2 linked regions of the Chloroflexus aurantiacus J-10-fl genome follow. Each later gene encodes a partner of the first gene's protein in a complex. Links are inferred from orthologs where the notes say so. Each region holds a gene or a part of one and is shown in the gene's direction. Other genes may lie near its edges. The genes, in order: trxB and trxA.

Region 1 (3,295 bases):
CCGGTGATCTTCAGTGGGAGTCGGCAGAGTAGCCTGATTCGACGCAGCACCGGCCTGCGCTGGTACGAGCGGGTGATCTGGCGTTATCGGCTGCGCTGTGACCGACGGGGAACGTTTCGGTTTGGGCCGGCGCAGGCTCAGAGTGGCGATCCCTTTGGTCTTTTTCGTAGCGATGCGACGTTTGCCGCCGATGTCTCTCTATTGGTGTACCCCCGGCTCTTCAGTCTGGCCGATCTTGGCCTGCCTGCACGTGATCCGCTGGGTTTGATGCGGGCATCGGCCCTGCTCCGCGATCCCCTACGGGTGGTTGGTGTGCGTGATTACACGCCGTCAGACCCGCTGAAAGATGTGCATTGGGCGGCGACTGCGCGTACCGGGACGCTACAAACTCGTGTGTACGAGCCGACTACATCCCATGTTCTGGCCCTGGTGCTCGATCTCGATACATTTGAGTTCTACTTTCAGGGTATCGATCCCGATCTGGTTGAGCATCTGATCAGTGTCACGGCAACGCTGGCTCAACACAGTATCGGTGCCGGTCATGCGGTTGGGCTGTACGTCAATGGCGCACCGGTGGAAGATGAGCATCTGGTGCGGTTGCCGCCGGGGCGTAGTCCTCATCAGCTTGCCCAGATGATGGAGACCCTGGCGCGTCTGACGGCTTACTCAGTCTTACCCGGTGCCCGTCTGCTACGGCTGATTACGCCGGAATTGCATCCCGGCGCCACCATCGTGTTAATCGGTGCAGTTGCCTCCGATCCGATACGCGCAGCATTGTTACGCCTTCGCGAACTCGGTTTCCGGGTGGTCTGGCTCTTCTGCGGTGATCGGCCACCACCGGCGATACCCGGTGTTCAGACCCATTGGACACCACGGCGAATCGAAGAAACAGAAGCGATTTCCGTATCATATACCCCAGGGGGGTAATCTGGATTACAGACAAGCACGCTTCGCCCGTGTTATACTCCTTCTTGCTGGCGGCGATGAAAGCGTCGCACAGTGAGATTATTGTGTGAATAATGCTGTTGCAAGGAGACGGTTGATATGCATCACAAAGTCGTTATTATTGGCTCTGGCCCGGCTGGCCTGACGGCGGCGCTCTATGCTGCGCGGGCGAATCTTGAACCGCTGGTCATTCGTGGCCTGCAACCGGGTGGTTTGATTGCCACGACCAGTGAAGTTGAGAATTACCCTGGTTTTGTTGATGGGATTGGTGGTTTCGAGCTGGCCGAGGCGATGGAGAAACAGGCGGCCCGTTTCGGTGCCCAATTCCTCGACTCGCTGGTGACGAAAGTAGAGGTTGCCCAGCGCCCCTTTACCATTCATACCGATAGCGGGCAGACGGTTACTGCCGATGCGATTATCGTCAGCACCGGCGCCTCGCCACGGAAGCTCGGTGTACCGGGTGAAGAAGAGCTGGCCAATCGCGGCGTCAGCTATTGTGCCACCTGCGATGGCTTTTTCTTCCGGGGCAAGAAGGTCGTCGTTGTTGGTGGCGGAAACAGTGCGCTTGATGAGGGTTTGTTCCTGACCCGGTATGTCGATGAATTAGTGATTGTTCATCGCCGCGACACGCTGCGCGCCGATCCAATTTTACAGGAACGGGCATTTAGTAATCCAAAAGTGCGTTTTATCTGGAATTCAGTGGTAGTTTCGATTAATGGCAAAGATAAAGTTGAGTCGGTGACATTGCGCAATCTACAAACCGGTGAGGTGAGTGAATTACCGACCGATGGGGTATTTCCGTATATCGGCCACGTGCCTAATACGGACTTGTTCCGCGGCATCCTTGAGCTTGACGAGGGTGGGTATATCGTGACCGATGGTCGTACCCGTACCAACATTCCCGGCATCTTTGCTGCGGGTGATGTGACCGATCACATCTATCGACAGGCCGTTACGGCTGCCGGCGATGGCTGCCGGGCTGCGATGGAGGCGACCTGGTATCTGGCCGAGCAAGAGCATGCCCGCTCGAAAGCAACGGTGTCGGTCGCCTGACATGGTTGCGAATTTTATCTCTTCACAGAGGGTAAGGGTGTCGCTATAATAAGGCTACGACAACACCAAAGGAGGTGCCTATGACAGCGACACCCAATAATGACGGGCTGGTTGATGCTGGCGCACGGGAAGGTTACGAGCACCTCGAGCAAGCCTACATTCTGGAATATCTGCGCAGTCAAGGGTTGACACTCGAGCAGGTGCGTGCGATGCCCGCCGATCAGGCCAAAGCGATTATGCGAGCGGCATCGCTTTATGCTTCAACGCAGATGAGTGTGGTTGAAGCGCGAGCGCATCTGGTTGAAGAATTGCATGGCGGGCCACGCGCATTGTAAGATTTGACTGCTGGCTCGCACAGGGGGGAAGGCGGATTTGGTTATTGGCAGCCTTCCCTCGGTCTTTATGTTGCCCTTAATTCCCCAGTACCGCTTCTACGACGGCAACAGTGTCGCGCAGATCGGGCAGGAGTACGTCTGGGTTGTATTCGGCCAGTTCTGCCATGCTGAACGGGCCGGTGGCGACTGCCACTGTCCGCGCACCGAATGCCCGGCCACAGGCAATGTCGCGCGGCGTGTCGCCGATAATCACCACGTCCGCCGGTGTAAATGCATAGCGATACCGCTCACGTGCCCGCCCTGCGGCAATCGGCGGGAGAGCCAGACGGTCGAAGTGATCGTCGCCATAAGCACCCGCTTCGACTTCAAGCCAGCGAAGAAGGCCAGTACACTCTAGCTTGATCCGGGCTGCCGCAGCGACGTTGCCGGTCAGTGGCGCCTGATAGGCGTGGGTCGAAAGAGCATGCAACGCTTCAACCACACCGGCAAACACGGTGGAGCGTGCAATCAACGCTTCCCGTTGGGCGGTGAGTTCGGCGGTGTACAGGGCAATAAACTCTTGCAAACGTGATTGAATGGTGGCCTCGTCCACCGAAGGGAGACTCTCGCGGACAATTTGCCAGTCGGTTTTACCGGCGTATGAGGTGCGTTCGATCCGCACATGTGGGCCAACCAGTTGCCGCAATGCGGTACGCATGGCATTCGCGGCAATACCATCCGTCGAAAGCAGGGTTCCGTCGATATCCCACAGCAATAACCGTCTCATTGTCACTCTCATCGGTGATCGTGGATTCAGCGGGATGGATTATCTCCGATTAATTCGGTGATCGTTTGCAATAACTCATCTAAGTCGGTTGGTTTGGTCAGGAAGCGATCAAAACCTGCCGCCATGGCCGCACGTCGATCACCCTCGCCGAGACCACTCAGGGCAATAGCCGGGCATTGCCTCAGTGTTGGATGCG
Region 2 (3,276 bases), 560 kb from region 1 along the record:
ATCCAGGCGCATACCGAGAATGGTATCACCGGGCTGGAGCAGAGCCGTAAACACGGCGATATTGGCCTGCGCCCCACTGTGCGGTTGCACATTAGCGTGGGACGTGCCGAACAACTGACAGGCCCGTTCAATAGCCAGTTGCTCGATGGCGTCAACAAACTCGCAACCACCGTAATATCGCCGACCGGGCAAACCCTCTGCGTACTTATTGGTCAAGACCGATCCCTGCGCCTCCATCACCGCCAGGCTGGTATAGTTCTCGCTGGCGATTAACTCCAGACCCTGGCGCTGGCGTTGCGCTTCCCGCTCGATCAGATCGGCGATGATCGGATCAGTTGCTCGAAGATGTTCAAGCATAGTCGTTCCCCTGTTTACTATGACCTCAGTTACAACACCTGTTCACAAGTAAAGTGTGCACCACCCTGCCCTCAGCATCATCGTCTTGAGGAGCAGGCCAGGTGCACCAGACAAACCGTTATTACTGACTGCTTAACTGACCGACTCGCCGGGCTTCAGCGCGATCACCTCGGTCGTCACCCCAAATTCACGGCAATGCTCGATCAACGCCTCCGGGGTACCGGTTAAGATGGGGAAGGTACCGTAATGCTCAGGAATCGCGTATTTCGCTCCGATTAGCTTCAGTGCGTATGCCGCCTGTCGGGGATCCATTGTAAAGTGGTCACCGATAGGCAGGATCACCAGATCGGGGCGATACAGCTCACCGATGATCTGCATATCCATCGTGACACAGGTATCGCCAGTGTGGTAGACCGTAAAGCCGTTGCTAAAGCGCAATACATAACCGGCAGCCGTTCCCAGATTGATGATCTGGCCATTCTCGTAAATGGTACTCGAATGGTGAGCGGTCGTCATCGTTGCCCGTACATCGGCTACAGTAACCGTGCCACCTTTGTTGAAGCCAACTAACTGCGCTGCCGGAATACCTTCGCCTTCCAGGTACGGAACCATATCGTACTGACACACAACCGTTGCCCCGGTTTCACGGGCCAGATCAACCAGATCGGCAATATGGTCGAAATGGCCGTGGGTAACGAAGATGGCAGCCAGATTCTCGCGCACACGCGCTTTCCATGGCTCTGGACAGACCGGGTTTCCATCAACCCAGGCATCAATCAAGATGTTGCGACCTTCCGGTGTGGTTAGATGGAAGGTGCCATGACCGATCAGTGTGATCGTGACATTGCGTCCGAGCGTTGCCAAGGTTGCCTCCTTCCCTCACAAAATATGAGCACTTCGCAGGCCAGATAGTCTGATAGGAAACCGAATAGTGTTGTGCTGATGACGTTTTCAGTATAACATAGAGCACGAAGATGTCTTTCGACTTTTTCCCTCTTGACAGATGCTCTTCTGCGCGCTATAGTATACCCCCAGGGGGTATCTAATACAGATACTGCCTGTATGATTACTGTGGAGGAGGAATAATTCAATGGCTAAGCCGATTGAGGTACACGACTCGGATTTTGCCGAGAAAGTTTTGAAGTCGAAAACGCCGGTTGTGGTTGACTTTTGGGCACCGTGGTGTGGGCCGTGTCGCGTGATTGCACCGATTCTCGATAAACTGGCCGGCGAATACGCAGGCCGTTTGACTATTGCCAAGGTCAATACAGACGATAATGTTCAGTATGCCTCGCAGCTCGGTATTCAGGGTATCCCAACGCTGGTTATCTTCAAGGATGGCCGCGAGGTAGGCCGCCTGGTCGGCGCTCGACCAGAAGCGATGTACCGCGAAATCTTTGATAAAGTTCTGGCAATGGCGTGAACACACCATCGCCGGAACCAGAATCTGCGGGTGAAGCAGCAATGAGCACGGGGGTTCGTCCGCTTGCGCCAGAACGACGCGACGAAGTGTTACGGCGTTTACGGCGAATCGAGGGTCAGGTGCGCGGTATCCAACGGATGGTTGCCGAAGGCCGCGATTGCCGTGACATTGTTCACCAGATCGCAGCAATTCGGCAGGCCCTGGCCAGTGCGAATAGTGTTGTGCTGGAATGTTATGCCCAACACTGTCTAAACGACGCAGAAAACTGTCGAGCTGAGACGATTAACGAGTTGATAGAGCTGTTCAAGGACGCTTGTTAGGACGTTTGCTCGAAGGTAGTGGCAGGTGCGACCCTCTGGATCGCACCTGCCATTTGTTTATCTCTGCCACGACGGCGTTAGCCAGACAAACTGATACGGCTGTAGAGTCAGTGCTGTTGTGGCCGATACCGGCTGTTCCTGGATCAGGTCGAAGAGTTCAAGACCAGGGCCGTACATACGCAGCAGGTTCCCGGCTATTGACTGAGGATATTCCGAGAAATTGGCCAGTACCAGTACTCGCTGCGATCCGGTTTGGCGCACATAGGCCAGCACGTGGCGGTTATCGCTGCGCACAACCTCCATCATGCCATCGCGCAGTGCCGGCAGGGAGGTTCGTAGATGGATCAGTCGGGTTAACGTACTGAAGATCCGACCAGGTATCGTTGTCGGGTCGTGGCGTTGATCCATCGCGACCTGATTGCGCAACGGACGATGCACCCAGCGACTATCGTCAGCCTTCGCCGGGTCGCTTACGTACCCGTAATCATTGAGCGTGCCAACCTCATCGCCAAGGTAGATCAACGGAATACCACCGATACTCAGCACAATGCTGTGAAGCAGGATAATCCGGCGAATTGCTATGTCAATGGCCTGGGGGTCGCCGCCAGCCAGTGCCTGTTCGAGACCTGCCAGCGATGCCAGCGTACCGGACACGCGCGCATCACCGGTATCGGGGTTTTCTTGAAATGGCAACCCACGGGCAAACGAACCGGGAAAGCGTCCGGTGTAGAAGGCATTCAGAAACTGGCGATGCCCCCAGGGATCGATCCCCACCGCACGGGCATCGTTATCATCAAATGTCCAGCCAATATCATCGTGTGAGCGCAGGTAATTGATCCAGGCACATCCGGGCGGTAGACGGAAGCGATGGCTGAGGGAATGTGCCAGTAGCTTGACTTCCCGCGTCGCCAGCGTCTCCCAGAGCAATGCCATCAGCAGTGGATTGTACGAGAGCTGACACTCCTGTGGACTGACGTAACTTAGCACGTCATCGGGATGGACAATCGCCTCCGATTTGAAGAGCAGAGCTGGCGCTGTGATCCGCGCAATCGCGTTGAAGGCTTGAATAATCCGGTGGGCTTCTGGTTGATTCTCGCAATTTGTTCCCATTCGCTTCCAGATGAAGGGGACAGCATCGAGGCGCAACACAGCCACGCCGAGATTGGCCAGGAAGAG

What was found.
Region 2: the proteins of trxB (region 1) and trxA are in contact, whole or in part, in a crystal structure (PDB 1F6M), measured with the Escherichia coli proteins. The link is inferred for Chloroflexus aurantiacus J-10-fl from one-to-one orthologs.

What each region holds. Positions count from the first base shown.
Region 1 is NC_010175.1:2,823,793-2,827,087, forward strand. The notes cover bases 52-3,021. They hold trxB (thioredoxin-disulfide reductase), read left to right. Parts: upstream 52-1,044; coding sequence 1,045-1,998; downstream 1,999-3,021. Other genes in these bases: CAUR_RS10795 (DUF58 domain-containing protein), read left to right, coding at 52-927; CAUR_RS10805 (hypothetical protein), read left to right, coding at 2,079-2,333; CAUR_RS10810 (HAD family hydrolase), read right to left, coding at 2,410-3,021. Outside these bases: more of CAUR_RS10795, read left to right, coding at 1-51; more of CAUR_RS10810, read right to left, coding at 3,022-3,099; CAUR_RS10815 (response regulator), read right to left, coding at 3,126-3,295.
Region 2 is NC_010175.1:3,383,955-3,387,230, reverse strand. Bases 153-3,103 are described here. They hold trxA (thioredoxin), read left to right. Parts: upstream 153-1,426; coding sequence 1,427-1,780; downstream 1,781-3,103. Other genes in these bases: CAUR_RS13330 (alpha-amylase family glycosyl hydrolase), read right to left, coding at 2,158-3,103; CAUR_RS13335 (metal-sensitive transcriptional regulator), read left to right, coding at 1,822-2,100; CAUR_RS13345 (metal-dependent hydrolase), read right to left, coding at 490-1,221; CAUR_RS13350 (serine hydroxymethyltransferase), read right to left, coding at 153-357. Also shown: more of CAUR_RS13350, read right to left, coding at 1-152; more of CAUR_RS13330, read right to left, coding at 3,104-3,276. UniProt on the Escherichia coli protein: Participates in various redox reactions through the reversible oxidation of its active center dithiol to a disulfide and catalyzes dithiol-disulfide exchange reactions.